DNA from 3 places in the Plantactinospora sonchi genome. Region 3 is predicted to be linked to each of the others. Evidence: riboswitches for the same ligand, from Rfam matches in the RefSeq annotation. Region 3 holds a riboswitch; each other region holds the start of a gene.
What was found. A riboswitch is a leader RNA that binds a small molecule or an ion and turns the genes downstream of it on or off. The one in region 3 is predicted to bind cyclic di-AMP.

Region 1 (6,771 bases), on a different contig from region 3:
GACCGACGTGCCACGGCTTTCCCCCGGCCACGCGGTCGTCGGGTCGCGCGCATCTTGAAGCCCGAACAGATCGGAGCGCCTTGCTATGGCCACCACGGCGGTAGCCGACCCCGATTCAGGACTGACCGGCGCCCAGCTCGCCGCCCGGTACGGTCTCTCCGCCGCAGGCGCGAGACCCTCCCTCGGCGCCTACATCCGGCAGCTCTGGTCCTACCGGCACTTCATCTCGGCGTACGCCAACGCCAAGCTGGCGGCCTCGTTCAGCAACGCCCGGCTCGGCCGGCTGTGGCAGGTGCTGACCCCGCTGACCAACGCCGCGGTCTACTACCTGATCTTCGGTGTCATCCTGAACACCCAGGACGGCATCACCAACTTCATCGCCTACCTCTGCACCGGGCTCTTCGTCTTCACCTTCACCCAGTCGGTGGTGAGCGGCGGGGTCCAGGCGATCAGCGGCAACCTGGGGCTGATCCGGGCCCTGCACTTCCCCCGGGCCAGCCTGCCGATCGCGGTCACCCTGACCCAGTTCCAGCACCTGCTCGCCTCGATCGTGGTGCTGGCCGGCATCGTGCTGGTCGACGGCGAGCCGCTGACCGTCGAGTGGCTGCTGATCATCCCGGCGATCCTGCTCCAGGCGATCTTCAACGCCGGGCTGGCGATGGCCCTGGCCCGACTCGGCTCGAAGGCGAGCGACCTGAAGCAGGTCGTCCCGTTCGTGATGCGGACCTGGATGTACGCCTCCGGCGTGCTCTACAGCGTCGACAACTTCGAGAAGCACCTGCCGGGCTGGGCCGCCGAACTGGTGCACCTGAACCCCCTGCTGGTCTACATCGAGTTGATGCGGCACGCGCTGATGGAGTCGTCCCCGGTGACCGCCTCGGCGACCCAGTCCTGGCTGCTCGGCCTGGGCTGGGCGGTGCTGGCCGGCGTCCTCGGGTTCGTCTACTTCTGGCGTGGTGAGAAGGAGTACGGACGTGGCTGACCTGATCACCACCGGCATGAGTGCCTCGGCGACCACCGCGGTCGACGGGTCCCGGATCCCCACCGTGATCGTCGACGACGTGCACATCGTCTACCGGGTGCACAAGGGCGCCGCCGCCGGCACCAACAGCCCGGTCGCCGCGCTGCGGCGACTGCTGATCGGCGCCAAGGCGCCGACGGTCCGCGAGGTGCACGCGGTCAAGGGGGTCAGCTTCACCGCGTACCGGGGTGAGGCGATCGGCCTGCTCGGCAGCAACGGCTCCGGCAAGTCGACCCTGCTGCGGGCGATCGCCGGGCTGCTGCCGGCCACCCGGGGCGCGATCTACGCCCAGGGACAGCCGTCGCTGCTCGGCGTGAACGCGGCGCTGATGAACGACCTCTCCGGGGAACGCAACGTCGCGCTCGGCTGTCTGGCGATGGGGATGTCCCCGGCGCAGGTACGCCAGTACACCCCCGAGATCATCCGGTTCTCCGGGATCAACGACCGGGGCGACTTCAGCTCGCTGCCGATGCGGACGTACTCCTCCGGCATGTCGGCCCGACTGCGCTTCTCCATCGCGGCGGCGAAGAAGCACGACGTCCTGCTGATCGACGAGGCGCTCGCCACCGGTGACGCCCGGTTCCGGCGCCGCAGCGAGCAGCGGGTCCGGGAGCTGCGCGCCGAGGCCGGCACGGTGTTCCTGGTGAGCCACGCGATCGCCTCGATCCGGGACACCTGCGAGCGGTCCATCTGGCTGGAGTCCGGGGTGATCCGGGCGGACGGCCCGACCGACGAGGTCGTCGCGGAGTACGAGAAGTTCATGAACCGGTCGTAGACCGGCAGCAGGCAGCACACGGGCGTCGCCGGACACCGGCGGCGCCCGTGCCATGATCTGGCCCGTGACGATCATCCGGACCAGCCATGACCGGGACGAGCTCGCCGCCCTGCTGGGCCGCGACCCCCATTTGCACGCGTACGAGCTCGGCGATCTCGACGACTTCTACTGGCCGTACACCAGCTGGTACCGGTGGGGTGAGCAGGTGGCGCTGCTGTACCACGGTGGCGGCCAGCCCACGTTGCTGGCACTGGACCGCTCTCCGGCGGACCTGGCCGAGCTGCTGACCGCGCTGGTCCCGCTGCTGCCCCGGACCTTCTACGCCCACCTGTCGCCGGGCGGGGAGACGGTGCTGGGTGAGCACTTCGTGTCGCGGGCGCACGGGGCGCACCTGAAGATGGCGCTCACCGACCCGGAGCGGCTGGACCGGGTCGCCCCGGCCGGTGAACTGCTCACCGTCGCCGACCTGCCGCAGATGGCGGCGCTCTACCGGGCCGCCTACCCGGGCAACTGGTTCGACGAGCGGATGGTCCAGACCGGGCAGTACGTCGGCATCCGGCGCGACGGTGAGCTGCTGGCGGTGGCCGGGGTGCACGTCTGGTCCCCGGTGTACCGGGTGAGCGCGCTGGGGAACGTGACCACCCATCCGGCCGCCCGGGGGCAGGGGCTGGCCACGTCGGCGGTGGCCGCGCTCTGCCGACGGCTGCTCAGCACGGTGCGTTGGGTGACCCTGAACGTCAGGGCGGACAACGAGGCCGCGATCGCCCTCTACCGGCGGCTCGGCTTCACCCCGGTCGCCGAGTACGGCGAGTTCAGCTTCGGCGCGACGACGGCGTAGCCGTCAACCGACCGGCCGTGCCGACCCGCCGGCGCGACCGGGGCGCCGGGTCGGGGTGGCTTGCCCGCAAACCCGACCACCCCGCCCGACGGAGGTCCGTCGGGCGGGGTGGCGCCGGCGGCGGGGAGGGATGCCACGCCGGCGGGTGGGGTGTCGGTGGGCCGGGCGTCAGGCGGAGTAACCCCGAGTGGCGATCCAGTTCGCCAGGTCGATGGTGGTCATCCAGTAGGTGCTGTCCGAGCCGGGGATGGCCGGGTCAGCGATCTTGACAGTACGACCGTTGTCGCGGTAACCGACCACCGTCAGGTAGTGACCGCCCGGGTAGCTGTGCCCGACACCGGCGGTGTCGACGGCCGAACCGGCGATGTTCGCCACCACCGCGTACCCGTTGCTGACCGCGTGCACGACGTCGGCCTGCAGCTTGTCCATCTGGGCCGGGGACGCGGACTGGCCGGGGATCGCGGTGGTCCGGTAGAAGTCGGTCCTGGTGACGCTGTTCAGGACCCGGGTGGTGTCCTCGGCGGAGTTCGTGCCGCTGGTCGTGGTGCCCAGCCGGTTCGCCACGTCGTCCTGGCTCAACCCCATGTCGCGGGCGGTCAGCGCGATCCGGGTCGCCGCCGGGCCACAGTAGTAGTAGGTCGTCTGAGCCTGGAAGTTGTAGTCCAGCGTCTTCGCCGCCGGCGCCGCCGGCGGCTCGTCCTTCTTCTTGGCCGCGGTCGGGCTCGCGTCGCCGGTCGCCGACGTCGTCTGGGGCGCCGCGTCGGCGGTGCCCGGGGCCGTCGTCGGGTCCGTGGTGGCGGGCGTGATCGCCTGGGCCGCTCCGCCGGCCTGGCCGCCGTCCGCGACCGCCTGGCCGAGTTCCGCGACAGCGACGGTGGAGGCGCTGGTCGGCGCCCCGGATCCCTCGGTCGCCAGTACGACGCCGCTGGTCGCGGCGGCGGCGAGGATCGCCGCCGAGGCGAGCGCGAACCGGTTACGTCGACCGGTCACGGCACTTCGGAGTCGCTGGTTGATCGCGTGCTTCACAATTACCCTCCGGGGGGAAATGCGTATCGTCAATCATTCGGCGATGATTGTCGGTACGACGTTTCCGTCCGCTGTTCGAGAATGCGACGCTATGCCGCGCGGACGGCGCGGAAATTATTTATCTCTGCTCAGACCGGACATGGTCCACCACAGACACGAGTGAAATCGCCGACGACTCAGCCACTCACGAGAACACCAGGAAATGACACTGGTGCGGATGAGCCGAGGTCGACCGGCGCCCGACGGGCCCGTTCAGTTCCGGTTCCCGGTCGTCTGGCCGGGCCTACCGCCTACGGGGGCCACTCGCGTCGACGCGCTCTCGGGTCAGGAACCACCGAGGCCCGGAGTCGGCACTACGGCCCGTACCGGGTGGGCCCGGGCGGACACGCGGACCCGGGGTCGGGACGCGGTGCGGTACGGAAACTGGGGGGATGGGCCACGGCCCAGGTGGTGCGGCACGTACACGTACTCCTTCCTGCGCCGCCTACCGGGTTAGCTGACGGATTCGGGCGGGAAGGCCGCCCTACCGCGGGCCATGGCTCGCGGATTCACCCCAGATAACTGTGGGTCCCCGGCTCGTGTGAACGACTCGGCGGGTCTGCTCCGGTGTCACCCGATGGCGACCAAGCGGCCGGACCAGACGGGCCGACATTACTGGCCGCTCTCCTCCGTTGCCAACCCCTCTCAGCTGGCAAAACAGTGACCAGGACCGCGATTTCGCCGAGCCGGGGCCGGTTGCCGGAAGGCCGGGCGGCCGACTGGATAAACCAGCATGATCATGTACGCGTACGGTATGACGGAAATAGCCCGGTTAGCGGGGCGGCTCAACGCCCGCCGACCGGTGCGCCAGGTCGGTCGGTGGGACAGGCACCCCAGGAGGCACACGTCGATGACAACGGTGCACGAAGCGACGTACGACCTGCTCCGGTCCCTCGGCATCACCACGCTGTTCGGCAACCCCGGTTCGACCGAGGAGCCGTTCCTGAAGAACTTCCCCGCCGACTTCAGCTACGTACTGGCCCTGCAGGAGGCGTCGGCGGTGGCGATGGCGGACGGCTACGCGCAGGTGAGCGGCCGGCCGGTGCACGTCAACCTGCACACCGCGCCGGGTACCGGAAACGGAATGGGCAGCCTCGTCACCGCCTGGCACAACCGGACACCGATGATCGTCACCGCCGGACAACAGACCCGCACGATGAATTTGTTCGAGCCGATGCTCACGAATGTGCGGCCGACCCAGTTGCCGGAACCGTACGTGAAATGGAGCCACGAGCCACTCCGCGCGCAGGACATACCGGAGGCGTTCATGCGCGCCCACGCCACCGCCGTACAACCGCCCTGCGGGCCGGTCTACCTCTCCCTGCCACTCGACGACTGGGACGAACCGGCCGACGGCGTCCCGGTGACCCGCCAGGTGAGCACCCGGACGGCGCCCGATCCCGCCATGCTCGACCGATTCGCGGAGTCACTGGCACACTGCCGGAATCCGATGCTGGTGGTCGGCCCCGGGATCGACCGTGCCGGCGGCTGGGCCGAGGCGGTCGCGCTGGCCGAGCGGACCCGGGCGCCGGTGTGGCAACCGCCGTTCGCCGACCGGGTCGGCTTCCCACAGGACCACCCCCAGTTCCAGGGGCTGCTACCCCCGGCGATCGGCCCGCTCGCCGAGAAGCTGGTCGGACACGATCTTGTCCTGGTGGTCGGCGCGCCGGTCTTCCGCTACTACCCGTACGTCCCCGGCGAGCACGGCTACCTCCCGTCCGGCACCCGGCTGCTGCACCTCACCGACGACCCGGACGAGGCGGCCCGGGCACCGGTCGGGGACAGCCTGGTCGGCGACGTCGGGCTCGCCTGCGCCGGACTGATCGCCCGACTGCCGGCGGCGGACCGGCCCCTGCCGCCGCCGAAGCCCGCCGCGCCGACCGTCGAACCCGGCCGGCCACTCGCCCCGGAAGCCCTGTTCGCCACCCTCGCCGCCGAGTGGCCGGCCGACGGCGTACTGGTGCCGGAGACCCCGTCCAACCTCAGCGCTCTGCACCGGCAGTTGCCGATCACCCGACCCGGCTCCTACTTCAAGATGGCCAGCGGCGGTCTCGGCTTCGCGATGCCCGCCGCGGTGGGCATCGCGCTCGCCCAGCGTGACACCGGCCAGCACCGGCCGGTGGTGGCGGTGATCGGTGACGGCTCGTTCCAGTACTCGCCGCAGGCCCTCTGGACCGCCGCCCAGCAGCGGCTGCCGGTGGTCTTCGTGGTACCGGTGAACGAGGCGTACGGGGTGCTGAAGGCGTTCGCCCGGCTCGAGGAGACGCCCGGGGTGCCCGGTCTGGACCTGCCCGGCCTGGACATCCCGAGCATCGCCCGCGGGTACGGCTGCACCGCCCATCAGGTGGAGTCCCTCGACGACTTCCGGGCGGCGTTCCGTGCCGCGCTGGGTGGGGACGGTCCCACCGTGCTCACCGTCCCGATCACCGGCGACGTCGCCCCCCTGCTGTAAGGAAGGGCCCCCTATTATCGTTTCCGGTGGTAAAAGGGGCCCTTCCTAACACCTCAGTTCGTCATGACCCGTTCGTGCAGCGCGGTCACCACGGCTCGGGCCGAGACGAACGACCCGTGCTGCCAGGCCACCTCACGGCTCAGCCAGTCACCGGCGAAGTAGACCCGGCCGGCGGGCCGGAGCAGCCGACCGTAGCCGGCGGTGCCGTACCGGGGAGAGGTCCAGGCCCCCTCCAGGTAGCGGGTCCGGTCCCAGGCCTGGGAGTACGAGGTGGCCAGTTCGGTCCGGTACTTCGCGCCGTGGATCTTCACCCCCTGGGTGACCGCCCGCTCCTCCCGCTGTGCCGGGGTCAGCGCGCTGTACACCCGGGCGTTCGCCCCGGTGTTGTAGTAGCCGACGATCAGGCCACGTCGACCGTGGAACCCGTACGACGGGTACCAGATGTGCGCGAGATCCAGGTCGGTCTCGGTGATCCCGCCGTAGATCCGCTGGTCCAGCTCCCACCAGCGGCTCCGGTACTCCAGACCGATCTTCCCTGCGGTGGTGACCGGGAAGTCGGCGAGTGCCGACGTGACGTCGGCGCCGAGGTTGTGCGGCACCCGGGCCATCAGGTGCGGCGG
Region 2 (6,771 bases), on a different contig from region 3:
GCGGTCGCCGCGTTGACCGACACCGACCTGGTCAGGTTCACCGGCACCGGCGACTACGCCCAGGTGGTGGTCCGGGCGGCGGACGGCACCGATCCGGCGACCCTGCGCGGCCGGGTCGCCACCGCGGTCGGCCCCGGCCACCAGGTGGTGTCCGGGAGCGGTTTCCGGGACCGGCTGGCCCGGCAGGCGGCCAAGTACGTCGACGGCTTCCTCGCCGTCCTCCTCGGTTTCGGCCTGGTCTCGGTCACCGTGTCGGCGTTTGTCATCTACAACACGTTCGCGATGCTGGGCGCGCAGCGTACCCGGGAGTTGAGCCTGCTGCGCTGCGTCGGCGCCTCCCGACGGCAGGTGACCGGCGCCGTACTCCTGGAGGCGACCGTCCTCGGTCTGCTGGCCTCGCTGGGTGGGCTGCTGGCGAGCCTGCTGGTCGGCTACGGCCTGATCCGGGGGCGGGAACTGGTCGCCTCGGACATCCCGCTGCACGCGCCGGTGGTCCGCTGGCCGACGGTGGCGGTCGCGCTCGGCTTCGGCGTCCTGGTCTCGGTGCTGGCCGCGCTGGTGCCGGCGGTGGAGGCGGGCCGGGTGCCACCGCTGGCGGCACTGCGGGACCGGGACGCCGCCGAGGCGGGCGGCGCTCCGCTGCGGCGCCGCCGGGGCCGGGTCGTGGTCGCCGCCGGCCTCGGCGGGGTCGGCGTGCTGCTGGTGCTGGCCGGGCTGCCGCAGGGTTTCCCCGGCCTGCCGCTGGTGCTCGGCGGCGGCATGATCGGCATCCTCGGCGCGGTTGTCGCGGCGCCGTTGCTGGCCCCCGGGGCGGTCCGGCTGGTCGGCTGGCTGCCGGCCCGGGTCTTCGGCCCGGTGGTACGACTGGCCGTCGCGAACGCCCGACGTAACCCGCGCAGGACCGCGGCGACCAGCAGCGCGCTGATGATCGGCGTGGCCCTGATGGCGATGTTCGGCGTGCTGCTGGCAACCGCCCGACAGCAGGCCGGACGTGAACTGACCGAGAACTTCCCGGTGGAGTTCGTGCTGGACACCGTCCGCCTGGACGGCACGCCGACGGCGGTACGCGGCCCGTTGCCGGCCGGACTGGCGCAGCGGCTCCGGGCCGACCCGGCGTTCGCCACGGTGGCCGAGGTCCGTCAGGCGCCGGCCCCGCTGGACCCCCGGGTCCGGGTCTGGGCGGTGCCGCCGGAGCAGTTGGTCGGGCCGATCCGGCCGGAGGTGACCGCCGGCAGCCTGGACCGGCTCGGCCCGGACGCGGTGGCGCTGAGCCGACGGCTGGCGGCCGAGCGGGGGCTCGCAGTCGGCGACCGGATCCCGCTGGGTCTGGGTCCGGCGGACCCGTTGACCGTGGTCGCGCTCTACGACGACGCGCCGACCGACGGTGCCGTCCTGGTCGACTGGGCGGCGTACGTCGCCGGCTACGGCAAGGCCGCCGCGGACCGGATCCTGGTCGACCTCGCCCCCGGGGTGTCGACGGCGGCCGGCCGGCAGGCCCTCGACAGGCTGCTGCACGACCACCCGACGGTTCGGGTCCGGGCCCTCGCCGAGCAGGCCGACGCGCTCTCCACCACCCTCGACGAACTGCTCGGGATCTTCGCCGCGCTGCTCGGCATGTCGGTCCTGATCGCGGTGCTGGGCATCGGCAACACCCTCGCCCTGTCGGTCTTCGAGCGCCGACACGAGTCCGCCCTGCTGCGGGCGCTCGGGCTGGGCCGCCGACACCTCACCGCCCTGCTGCTGGTCGAGGCGTCGCTGATCGCCGCGATCGGCGCGCTGGCCGGGCTCGCCCTCGGGGTCACCCTCGGCTGGGCGGCGGCCCTCGGGCTGATCAGCGCGTACGGGCACGGCCTGCCGGTCGTCCCGGTGGGTCAGCTCGCCCTCTGCCTGGTACTGGCCGGCGCGGCGGCGGTGCTGGCCAGCCTGCCGCCCGCCCGGCAGGCCGCCCGAGCCCCCCTCGTGTAAGGAAGGGCCCCTTCTTATCGCTTTCTGGAGAAAAGGGCCCCCTTCCTAACCACCTACCGGTCGGCGGCCAGCCGCGTGAGCATCGATGGGGCCGACCGCCGGACATATCGCGATCTCGGCATATGTCGGATCACGCTGGACACAGCGGGGAAGGTGTGGACGTGGGGGCAGGACATGACCACGCCGGTGCGGTGACGCGCGCGGCGCAACGGCACCGGGGCCGGTTGTGGGCCGCCTTCGCGCTGCTCGCCGCGCTGATGGTGGTCGAGGCGGTGGCCGCGCTGCTCACCGGCTCACTCGCGCTGCTCTCCGACGCCGGACACATGTTCACCGACGTACTCGGGATCGGGATGGCGCTGGCCGCGATCACCGCGGCCGGGCGGGCGGCGGCCGACCCGCAGCGCACCTTCGGGCTCTACCGGCTGGAGGTGCTGGCGGCGCTCGCCAACGCGGTCCTGCTCTTCGGCGTCGCGCTCTACGTACTGGTCGAGGCGGTACGCCGGTTCGGCGACCCGCCCCAGGTCGCGGCCGGGCCGATGCTGGTGGTGGCGGCACTCGGCCTGCTGGCCAACCTCGCCGCGTTCGGGCTGCTCCGGGCCGGGGCGCGGGAGAGCATCAACCTACGCGGGGCGTACCTGGAGGTGCTGGCCGACCTGCTCAACTCGGCGGGGGTGATCGTCGCCGCGTTGCTGATCATCTTCACCGGCTGGCGTTGGGCCGACCCGATCGTGGCGCTGGCGGTCGGACTCTTCATCCTGCCCCGCACCTGGCGACTGGGCCGTACCGCGGTCCGCATCCTGGTCCAGGCCGCTCCCGAACACCTGGACGTGGCGACGGTACGGACCCGGCTGGCCGCCGTACCCGGTGTCTGCGACGTACACGATCTGCACGTGTGGACGCTCACCTCCGGGATGGAGGTCGCCTCCGCCCACCTCACCCTGGACGCCGGGGCGGAGGTCGCGACCGTGCTCGCCGCCGCCCACTCGGCGCTGCACGATGACTTTCACATCTCGCACGCCACGCTGCAGGTGGAACCCCGTACGACGCCCGGCGCCTGCGGCCCCACCGACTGGTGACCGCGGAGCCGAAGCGGACCTCGGCGTGACGGATGCCCGGTGGCTCGCGCCACGCCTACCCGGAGTAGTTAGCTGGGCCTTAAATTTGCCCCGGCAATCGGTCGAGTTTGTCCGATTAGTTCACCCGGAAACCGCATAATCGGGGCGCCCACACCGGCAACCACGCGTGTCCCCCGACGGCAACTGCCGGTAGGCTCAGCTCCGGCCTCCGCCGGACGGCACCCGCCGAACCGTGGAGACCGCCGCCTAATCGCCACGCGCGAGCCGGGGAACCAGGTACCAGGGGTGTATCCGCGCCAGCGGTAGGGATCTTCCGTCCCGAACCCGTCAGCTAACCCGGTCGGCGACTGACGGAAGGACACTGTCATGCCGTTCCTGGCATCTGCCAGCAGTACCATCCGCCCAGCCACCTGGGCGGTACCGGGATCCGGCCGCGGATCGGCCGCCCGACTGGTTGTCGTACTGACCGCGCTGGTCGCCCTGGGCGCACTCGTCGTGACGCTCGGCGGCTCCCCCGCCACCGCGGCCCCGGCCCCACTCGGTTACGCACCCGGTGACATCGACGAAGGGGGCACCGACGACCTCCGCGAGCAGCTCGAAAAGGCGAGCAAGGGGTACGTCGACGCCAAGACCAAACTGGACCGTTCCGTCAAGCGACAGAAGGAACTGACCGAACAGCTCGGCACGCTACGCACCGAGGTCACGGCCCGGAGCCAGCAGGTCGCCGAGATGGCCGGGGTGGCGTACCGGACCGGCCGGCTCGGTCAGGTCTCCGCCCTGCTCAGCAGCGGCTCCCCGGCCAGCCTGCTGGACCGGGCCGCCGCACTGGACAAGGTGGCCGCCAACGAGAACCGCGCCCTGCGCGACCTCCGGGCGACCCTCGACGCCGAGACCGAGGCCAAGGCCGAGCTCGACCGGGAGATCCGGGAGCAGCGCAAACAGGTCGAGGTGATGGAGACCCGCAAGAAGCAGGCCGAACGGGCGCTGGCCGCGGCGAACAGCGGCGGGGCCAGCGGCGGGGTCAGCGGCGGCAACTCCGCCTCGGCGAGGCCGGCACCGCGCAACTCCGACGGCTCCTGGCCGGCCGAGTCGTGCAGCGTGAACGACCCGACGCCGGCCGACGGGTGCATCACCCCCCGCACCCTGCACGCGCTCAACCAGGCCAAAGCGGCCGGCTTCACCCGGTACGTCTCCTGCTTCCGCAGCGGCGGCAGCGGCGAGCACCCGAAGGGTCGGGCGTGCGACTTCGCCGCCCAGAAGAACGGCTTCGGCGGCGTGGCCACCGGCGGCGACCGGACGTACGGCAACAACCTGGCGGCGTACTTCGTGAAGAACGCCGACCGGCTCGGTGTGCTGTACGTGATCTGGTTCAAGCAGATCTGGCTGCCGAGCAGTGGCTGGCGGGCCTACAACGGGGGCGGAGACCCCTCGAGTGACCACACCAACCACGTGCACCTGTCCATGAACTGACCGACGCACGTCCGCGAAACCACCCGCCGGCACCGCCCGCCACCCCTGGGCAGTGCCGGCGGGTCGCTTCTGTCCGAACGTCACACCGGACACCCGACGACGGCGGCCGTGCGGTCAGCAGCCGATCCGGGCCGAGCCGAGCGCGACGTCGTCGAACCAGAGCGTGTCGGCGCCCTCGCCGTAGCTCTCCCAGCCGAGCCGCAGATCGGTCAGGTTCGGCCGCCAGTTGGCCCGGTTGTGCCACTGCCCGTCGACGTCGTGGGTGGGAGTGCCGTCGGCGGTCAGGCCGGTCACCGCCGTACCGTCGACCCAGGTCTGCAACCGTCCCTGGGTGCCGTCGACCAGGAACTCGACGCAGGTCCACCGGTTCACCGGCAACGGCAGACTGAGCGCGACACCGTTCGGGCTCTGCTCCGGCAGCGTGGCGTCGTCGGAGGCCCGGTTCCACTGCAGGGCCCCGTTCTGGCCACCCATCCGCAGGTCACGGTTGCCGTCGTTGGCGTCCCGCATGGCCAGGAACGTGACGTGCTGGGTCGGCAGCGCGGTGGTGTGCCGGACCCAGAACCGGCCGTACCGGACCGCGCCGGCACCGCTGAGGTCCCGGTTGGACCGGACGAAGACGTGGTTGCAGTAGCCCGCCGTACCGCTGATCCGTACCGACCGACTGCCCTGGTGCGCCGTCGTGCTGTCGATCGAGGCAGTGCCGCTGCCCTGACAGTCGGGATAGTTGACACTCCAGTCACCGGAGGGCGTCGTACCCGTCTGGTTCTCGAAACCGTCACAGAGCACGGCGGTGCCGCAGCCCGCCGGCGGCGGTCCGGTGGTGGGCGGCGGCGTGGTCGGCGGCGGCGTGGTGGGCGGCGGCGTCCTGGGTGGAATCGTGGGCGTCGGTGGCACAGTCGGCTCGGCGCCGTTGCACGGTACGCCGTTCAGGGTGAACCCGGTCGGTGCCGCCGCGCTCGCCGAATACGTGCCCTGCACGCCGAACTCGGTCGAGCCGCCGGCGGGCAGCGAGCCGTTCCAGGCCACGTTCTGGGCAGTCACGGTCACCCCGCTCTGGGTGACCTGGGCGTTCCAACTGCTGGTGATCCGTTGGTCGCCACCGTAGGTCCAGGTGACGGTCCAGCCGTTCACCGCGGTGTCCCCGGCGGTGACCCGCACGGCGGCGGTGAACCCACCGGTCCACTGGTTGACCCGGTAGTCGACCAGGCAGCCGGCGGCGGCCTGGGCGGAGGCGCCGGGGAGCACGCCGACCACGGCGACGGTGCCGACGGCGAGCGCGGTCACCACCGCCCCGGCGACGGACCCACGACGGTACGGTGCGGAGATCCTCATGGGGATTCCTCTCAGAGGCTGCCGGCCGCGCACGACCGCGCGCCGGCGATGCTGCTGCTACGACGACGGTCGACACACCTCGTCGGGTGCGGCCGTCCGACGCCTCCCGCGATCGGCTCCCCGCGATCGACCGGCTCCGGCGGCTCCGGCGGACCGCCCGACCAGCCCGTATCCGGTCGTCCCGCCGGCCCTGCCTGGATGCCGGGCCCGGCTCAGCTTAGAGACGGATATCGATAGATGCAACCAGGGCTCCGGGGCCGGAAGCTGTCCGCTCCCCTGCTGACGCCGCCTCCCGGGTCACATCGGCGCCGCGCCGGACCGCCGGGAGAATGACCGGCATGACCGTGGCCCGTTCGCTGCTACTCTTCCTGCTCGCCGCCGTCGCCGAGATCGGCGGGGCCTGGCTCGTCTGGCAGGGCGTACGCGAGCAGCGCGGACTGCTCTTCGTCGCCGCCGGGGTGCTCGCCCTGGCCGGGTACGGCTTCGTCGCCGCGTTCCAACCCGATCCACACTTCGGCCGGGTGCTCGCCGCGTACGGAGGCGTCTTCGTGGCCGGCTCGCTCGGCTGGGCCGTACTGCTGGACGGGTTCCGGCCGGACCGCTACGACCTGGCCGGCGCGACCGTCTGCCTGCTCGGGGTCGCGATCATCATGTACGGCCCGCGCGGCTGACCGGCCCCGCCGTCGCCCCGCCGGACCGGGGCCACCGTGACCCGCCCGCCCGCCCGCTGTCGTACGTCGAACCGCGTACCTCCGACGTCCACCCTCGTACGACGCCACCGCCACCGCCCGGCGGGAGCATGGCCGGCATGAGACTGTCTCCGCGTTGGCGAAAGGCCCTGCTCACCCTGCACGTGACCACCGCCGTCGGGTGGCTCGGGGCGGACGTGGTGCTGCTGACCCTCGGCGTGGCCGGGGCACGCGGC
Region 3 (6,771 bases):
GTCGCCGAGCACCTCCAGGTAGGCGCCCCGCAGGTTGAGGCTCTCCTTGGCGCCGCTGCGGAGCAGCAGGAAGGCGACCACGTTCACGGCCAGGCCGCCGAGCGCGACCACCAGCATCGGGCCGGCCGCGACCTCGGGCGGATCACCGATCCGACGGACCGACTCGACCAGGACGTAGAGCGCGACGCCGGAGAGGAGCACCGCGTTCGCCAGCGCGGCGAGCACCTCCAGCCGGTAGAGGCCGAAGGTGCGCTGGGGGTCCTTGGACGCACGGCTGGCGGCGGTGATCGCCGCCAGCGCCATCCCGATGCCGAGTACGTCGGTGAACATGTGCCCGGCGTCGGAGAGCAGGGCGAGCGAGCCGGTCAGCCAGGCGGCGACCGCCTGGACCACCATGTAGAGGGCCAGCAGCCCGAAGGCCAGCCAGAGCGGCCGGCGATGCCGCTGCCCGGCCCAGCTCAGCGGGTTCGCGTGGTCGTGCCCGGCGCCCATTGCCCACCTCCGGCGTACGTCCGCCCCTGCCACCGCCAACGTATGCGGACATCGCTATATATGCAAGTTGGAAGTGGGTGTCAAAACGCCGACCGCCCCGCCATCCAACGATCGGATGGCGGGGCGGTCGCTACCGCGCGAATATCGTGTGACGGTCGTTACAACATCGACACGTGCACATGGTCCGTGTGGTCACTCGCACCGCTGTAGGACCGCCAGCCGACGGCCGGAGACCAGATCTCCCGGTACCAGATCACGTACAGGATGCCGAGCCGATCGGCGTTGCGGACCAGGAAGGCGGCCAGGTTGTTGCCGTACTTCATCTGGTCGTTGTTCGCCGCCGGGCTGAAGCCACGGTTGAGCAGCGACCAGTCGCAGGCCCGCCCCTTCGGGTGCTCGTACGGCCCACCGGGACGGTAACAGCCGACGAACCGGTTGAAGCCGGCCCGCTTGACCTCCTTGTACATGTGCAACGTACGGGCCGTGATGCAGCCACCCGTGGTCGGGTCGTCCTGGTTGCAGGACAGCGGCGGGAAGCCGTCGTCCATCCCGGGCCCGGGCCGGGCGACCTTCGACTCGGCGTCGACCAGGCCCTTGTTCGGCCGGGTGATGCCGCCGACCAGGGCGAGCGCCTTCTCCGCCTCGGTCTTCTGCTTGTCGATGACCTTCCGGGCGTCCTTCTGCTTCTCAACCTCGGCGTCGACCGCGTCCTTGGCGGCGTTGACCTGCTCGCGCGCCTCGTTCAACCGCCGCAGCTTCTGGTTGTTGAGCAGGTTCAACTCGTTCAGGGCCGCGGCCCGGTCCAGGAAGGACTCCGACGACGAGCTGTTCAGCATCATCGACACGGCACTGAGTTTGCCCGCCCGGTAGGACTCCGCCGCGATCTGGCTCGCCTCCGGCGCGAGCGCGTCCAGCCTGTCCTGCGCCTCCTCGAGCTGCTTGGTGAGTTCCTTCTGCCGCTTCTGGGACTTCTTGAGCGCGGCGTTGGCCTCGGCGTACCGCTTCCCCGTCGTGGCGAGTACGTCACCGAGCAGCGGTGTCTCGACCTCCCCGTCGGGGGCCGGCTTGGGTGCCGCCGACGCCACGGACGGAGCCACGATCAGCGATGCTGCGGTGAGCAGTGCCAGGGCAAGCGCCAACCTTCGGCGTAGGGGTGCCCTCACATGTATCCCTTCCGTCGGCCGCCGACCGGGTTAGCTGACGGGTTCGGGATGGAAGAGGTCCCTACCGCTGTCGCGGATTCACCCCGGGTACCTGGGTCCCCGGCTCGCCGGGTGGCGATTAGGCGGCGATCAGCGCCGGCACCAATTGGTACCCGGCGGTGATGAACGGCAGACAGCATACCCGGTTTCACTTCCGTGATGGCAATACCCGATTGCCCCGAAAAGTGTTGCCGCGTAACAACTATCAGTAATCACGGCGCATGACGAGCATCGACAGATATCCCTCACGCACGCGCCATTCACGATCCGCTGTCAGATATTCACCAACCGCTCAGCACCAGCGTAGGGACGACGGGAGAAGTTCGTCCCGACTGTCCGCCAGGGTCGACCGCGATCGCCCGGGCACGTCCGATGGCCAACACGCTCGGTCACACCGGCGACGGGGGGCGGAGCCGCCACGACCATCACGCTCGGTCACCGCTGGCGACGGGCGACGAGCCGCCGGGCCAGCACCGTCGCCCCGGCCGCGACAAGCCCGGTGGCCAGCAGTTCCCGGTGTCGGGACAGCCAGAGTTGTGCGCTGTGTGCCCGGGACCGGTCGTCGAACGCACCGTGCGCGCCCGGGTCCAGTCCGCCGCCGTCGTCGACCGGCCGCCACAGGTTGACCGGCCGATCCGGATCGGCCGGCTCGTCGGTCTGCTGGGCACCGTAGCCGGACCGGGCCAGATACCGGTCGAGCAGGCCGGGAAAGAGCCGGTTGCCGAGGATGGTGCCGACGGTGGAACCGCCGACCCAGTACTCCCGCCGACCCGGCCGGTCGGCCGCGTACACCACGGCCCGGGCGGCCACCTCAGGCTGGTAGATCGGGGGCACCGGTTGGGGACGGTTGCGCAACCGGGACAGCACCCAGTCGAACTGCGGCGTGTTCAACGCCGGCAGGTGCACCATGGTGACCCGTACGCCGCTGCGGTCGTGCAGCAGTTCACAACGGAGCGACTCGGTGAATCCGGCGATCGCGTGCTTAGCGCCGCAGTACGCGGACTGCAGGGGCACCGAACGGTACGCCAGTGCCGAGCCCACCTGCACGATGGTTCCGGACCCACGCGGCAGCATCCGGTCCAGGGCCGCTCTGGTGCCGTACACGTAACCGAGATAGGTCACCTCCGTCACCCGCCGGAACTCGTCCGGCCCGATCTCGGTGAACGGCGCGAACACCGAACTGAACGCGGCATTCACCCACAGGTCGATCGGGCCCAGTTCGGCACCGGTCCGGTCCGCCGCCGCGTCGACCTGACGGTGATCCGACACATCCGTCTCCATCGGCAGCGGCACGCCCCCGGCGGCCCGTACGTCCTCGGCGGCACCCCGCAGCCCGGTCCCGCCCCGGGCCAGCAGCGCGATCCGCATCCCCCGGCGGGCCAGTAGGCGGGCCGTCGCCCGGCCCACCCCGGCACTCGCCCCGGTGATCACCGCCACCCGTGGCGCAGGTCGGCCCCGCATCTGGCGCTCCTTCGGTCCACGCCGGTCGCCCAGCGCCTCAGCCGGGGCCTCGCGATCAACGCACCGGCACCGGGCACCGGCTGGAGGGCCCGCTGTCCCGGCGCCACCGCGTCCCGACCACCAGGTCCCGACCACCAGGTCCCGACCACCAGGTCCCGACCACCGCGTCCCGGCCATCGGATTCCGGCCACCGCGTCCCGACCCCAACTGGCGAAGTTCCGCTGTCAACTGGCGAGGTTCCGCTGTCCGGGCCGCCGGCTACCCGGTCGGCGGACCGCCAAACGTCGGCATCGGACGGTTCCGCCTCCGGGCACCCCGCCCGGTGATCCGCCCAGTCGGGGCGAGTCGACACGCCACCCGTCCGGGTGAGGATGAACGGGGACGGACCGGGTAACCGCGTCGGCGATGCGGTGGCAGGTGGAGGAACGAGTGCGGGCACGCGCGGTACCGGCGACAACCCTCGGTGCCGCGCTGGCCGCGCAGGCTGTCCCGGCGGTGACCGTGCTGCCCGGCGTACGACTGCGGTTCTTTCCCCGGCTGAGCGGCCGGGGCGCACCCGGCCACGTGGCGTTGACGTTCGACGACGGGCCGGACCCGGCGTCCACCCCGTACTTCCTCGAGACGCTGGCCGCGTACCGCACCCGGGCGACCTTCTTCCTGCTCGGTTCGATGCTGGCCCGGGCCCCGGAACTCGGCCTCGACCTCACCGCCGCCGGTCACGAGGTGGCGGTGCACGGCTGGTCCCACCAGAACCTGCTGCTCCGCGGTCCGCACGCCACGTACCGGGACCTGACCCGGACCCGTGAACTGATCCGGGCGGTGACCGGCCGGTCACCCCGCTACTTCCGTCCCCCGTACGGGGTGTTCAGCACCGCCGCGCTGATGGCCGCCCGCCGGCTGGACCTGACCCCGGTGCTCTGGACCTGCTGGGGCCGGGACTGGACCCGGTCGGCGACCCACTCCTCGGTCCTGCGCACCCTGCGGACCGGCCTGTCCGGCGGCGGTACCGTGCTGCTGCACGACTCCGACTGCACCTCCGCGCCCGGGGCCTGGCGGGCCAGCCTCGGCGCACTGCCCCACCTGCTCGACGAGTGCCTGCGCCAGGGCTGGCGGGTCGGCCCCCTCGCCGAACACCGCTGACGCGGCGCGCGGCAGGGCCCGGTCACCGCTTCCTGTCGAGGAAGGGCCCCTTCCGGACGCCTGCCGCCTGCTCCGGATCGGTCCCGGTTGGCACGGGTCCCGGTTCGGTCGCGGCCAGGGCGGAGGTGGCCTCGGCGGCCGCCGACGCGGCGACCGCCTCGACAACCGTCGCGGGCGTACCGGTCGGTACCCCGCCGCGCACCGTGGCGGGCGACAGTGGGCGCCGGACCCGGGCGACCACCCCGAGGTGTGCCCGGCGGGCGACCCGTAACGCCGAGAAGAGGCCGTACGCCCCCCGGCCGATCAGCCGGTGCTTGAGCCCGAGCAGGCCGCCAGGTGGCCGGTATCCGGGGTCCGGCAGGTGTCGGCGGTACCGGAGGACGATCTCGGCGAAGAACTCCCGGCGCCGGTGCGGCGGTACCCGCCGGGGGTGGCCGAGGACCTGCAGCAGGTGCCAGATCATCCGCTGGAAGATCAGCTGACGCAGCTCGGCCGGCACCTCGGCGCTCGGGTCGCGCTCCGCGGTTCCCGGGTCGGGACGCTCCAGAGCCGCCAGCACCCGGTCCCAGTGCGCGAAAACCTCGAAGTGCCGGTCGCTGACGGTCGAGGTGATCGCCCCGCCGGGTCGCTGCCGGTACGCGTAGCAGCACCGGTCCAGCAGGCTGATCCGGGGCGCGGCCAGCATCAGCGGGAAACTGAACGACACGTCCTCGTACCAGCCGGGCCCGAAGGTCAGCCCGAGTTCGGTGAGGAACCGTCGGCGGATCACCTTGTTGCAGGTGATGTGGAGTACCGAGAGCAGCCCGGGGACCTCGCGGAGGGTGAAGACCTCCGGCACCGGCCGGTCACCGTTGAGCCGGACCAGTGGACAGGTGCGCCGGCCGCCGCCGGGGAAGTACCGGGTGTACGCGGTGACCAGCAGGTCCGGCCGGGTCCGGGTGAGCCGGTCGGCGACCGCGGTCAGCGCACCCTCCGGCAGCCAGTCGTCGCTGTCCACGAACCACACGTACTCGCCGGTCGCGTGGGCCAGCCCGGCGTTGCGGGCCGCGCCGAGCCCCCGGTTGACCGGGAAGGTCAGCACCACGACCCGGGGATCGCGGGCGGCGTACCCGGCCAGGATCTCCGCGCATCCGTCGGAGGAGGCGTCGTCCACCGCCACCAGTTCGAGGTCGGGGAAGGGCGGGTCGAGGATCGAGTCCAGACACTCCGCCAGGTAGTCCTTCACCTGATGGACCGGAACGATCACGCTGAGCAGGGTCACCGTCGACAACCTCCAGCGGAGGACCGACAACCTCCGAAGGAGGACGGAGACCGAATCGTAGCGTCGCGTGATCAGACGGCAGGCGGACAGTAACTATCGAGTGACCAAATTGTGATTTGTCCCTTGGATCATCACCCGTCCCGGTGACGGCGACGGCTCACCGGCCGGCGACCCAGTTCCACACATCCACCACCCAGCCGGTCTGCCCCAGGTACGCCACTCCCACCGCGACCAGGAAGGCACCGGTCACCAGGTGCGCGCCCCGGGCCGTACGCCGGACCCGGCCGAGCTGACGCTCCAGCACGACCCGGCCGATCAGTCGGGCGAGCGCGAAGAGCCCGACCGCGATGAAGAGGGTGAGCACGAACGTGACCACCGGGCTGGTCAGGTCGCCCCGCCCCGAGATGGCCCAGATCCCCCAGCAGACGAAGGCGAAGAGACCGCCGATCAGACTCCAGTGCGCGCCGAGGCGCAACTGCCGCCAGTGGTAGCCCGGGGGCAACTGCGGCCGGTCGTCCTCGATCTGCGGCCACCCGGTGCCGGTCGGCTCGTGCGGCGTCCCCGACCCCGACCCGGTACGCGGCCCCGGCACGCCCACCGGCGCCACCCCACGTCGGAAACCCGGCGCCTCCGGCGGCATCTCGACGGTCCGCTCCGCCCACGGCTGCGTCTGGTCTGACATCTGGTCCTCCCCATCGGTCGGCGATCGGCCCCGGGTCACCGAGGATCGGCCCGGGCACCGACCCGTCCCCGTCTCCGAGGGTAGCCACGCGGTAAAACGGTCGCCGAGGCAGCATCCGGTCGACTAGACATGGACGATGTCGTACCCGGAGCTACCGATCGAGCCCGCGACGCCAGCCGACTGGGCCGCCATCTACGGCTTGCTGAACACCCTCTTCCACAACCTTCCCCCGGACGAGACGCTGGCCGAAGCCGAGCAGAGCGTCTTCGAACCGGACCGGTCGTTGGTCGCCCGGTCCGGTCCGGCCGTGGTGGCGCACGCCGGGGCGTACACCCGGGACCTGACGGTGCCCGGCGCGGTGCTGCCGGCGGCCCACGTCACCCTGGTCGGGGTGGCGCCGACGCACCGCAGGCAGGGCCTGCTGACCCGGCTCATGCACCGGCAACTGCGCCAGATCCGGGCCGCCGGACGGGAGCCGCTCGCGGTGCTCTGGGCCAGCGAGGGTCCGATCTACCCGCGTTTCGGCTACGGAC

Region 1: it holds a riboswitch for cyclic di-AMP, as region 3 does, so the genes downstream of both, V1633_RS10925 (C39 family peptidase) here and V1633_RS29770 (coiled-coil domain-containing protein) in region 3, are expected to answer to the same signal.
Region 2: it holds a riboswitch for cyclic di-AMP, as region 3 does, so the genes downstream of both, V1633_RS27665 (coiled-coil domain-containing protein) here and V1633_RS29770 (coiled-coil domain-containing protein) in region 3, are expected to answer to the same signal.

The regions. Positions count from the first base shown of each region.
Region 1 is NZ_JAZGQK010000007.1:393,738-400,508, reverse strand. Features, by position in the region: gene V1633_RS10940 (ABC transporter permease) at 86-982, shown strand; gene V1633_RS10935 (ABC transporter ATP-binding protein) at 999-1,796, shown strand; gene V1633_RS10930 (GNAT family N-acetyltransferase) at 1,861-2,634, shown strand; gene V1633_RS10925 (C39 family peptidase) at 2,803-3,660, opposite strand; cyclic di-AMP (ydaO/yuaA leader) riboswitch at 4,127-4,265, opposite strand; gene mdlC (benzoylformate decarboxylase) at 4,550-6,151, shown strand; gene V1633_RS10915 (flavin monoamine oxidase family protein) at 6,205-6,771, opposite strand, start outside.
Region 2 is NZ_JAZGQK010000026.1:122,371-129,141, forward strand. Features, by position in the region: gene V1633_RS27655 (ABC transporter permease) at 1-1,965, shown strand, start outside; gene V1633_RS27660 (cation diffusion facilitator family transporter) at 2,127-3,041, shown strand; cyclic di-AMP (ydaO/yuaA leader) riboswitch at 3,275-3,403, shown strand; gene V1633_RS27665 (coiled-coil domain-containing protein) at 3,408-4,511, shown strand; gene V1633_RS27670 (cellulose-binding domain-containing protein) at 4,626-5,846, opposite strand; gene V1633_RS27675 (YnfA family protein) at 6,185-6,517, shown strand; gene V1633_RS27680 (hypothetical protein) at 6,655-6,771, shown strand, end outside.
Region 3 is NZ_JAZGQK010000030.1:89,268-96,038, forward strand. Features, by position in the region: partial or broken gene V1633_RS29765 (cation diffusion facilitator family transporter) at 1-492, opposite strand, end outside; gene V1633_RS29770 (coiled-coil domain-containing protein) at 651-1,655, opposite strand; cyclic di-AMP (ydaO/yuaA leader) riboswitch at 1,659-1,790, opposite strand; gene V1633_RS29775 (SDR family oxidoreductase) at 2,130-3,155, opposite strand; gene V1633_RS29780 (polysaccharide deacetylase family protein) at 3,585-4,295, shown strand; gene V1633_RS29785 (glycosyltransferase family 2 protein) at 4,318-5,556, opposite strand; gene V1633_RS29790 (hypothetical protein) at 5,714-6,238, opposite strand; gene V1633_RS29795 (GNAT family N-acetyltransferase) at 6,375-6,771, shown strand, end outside.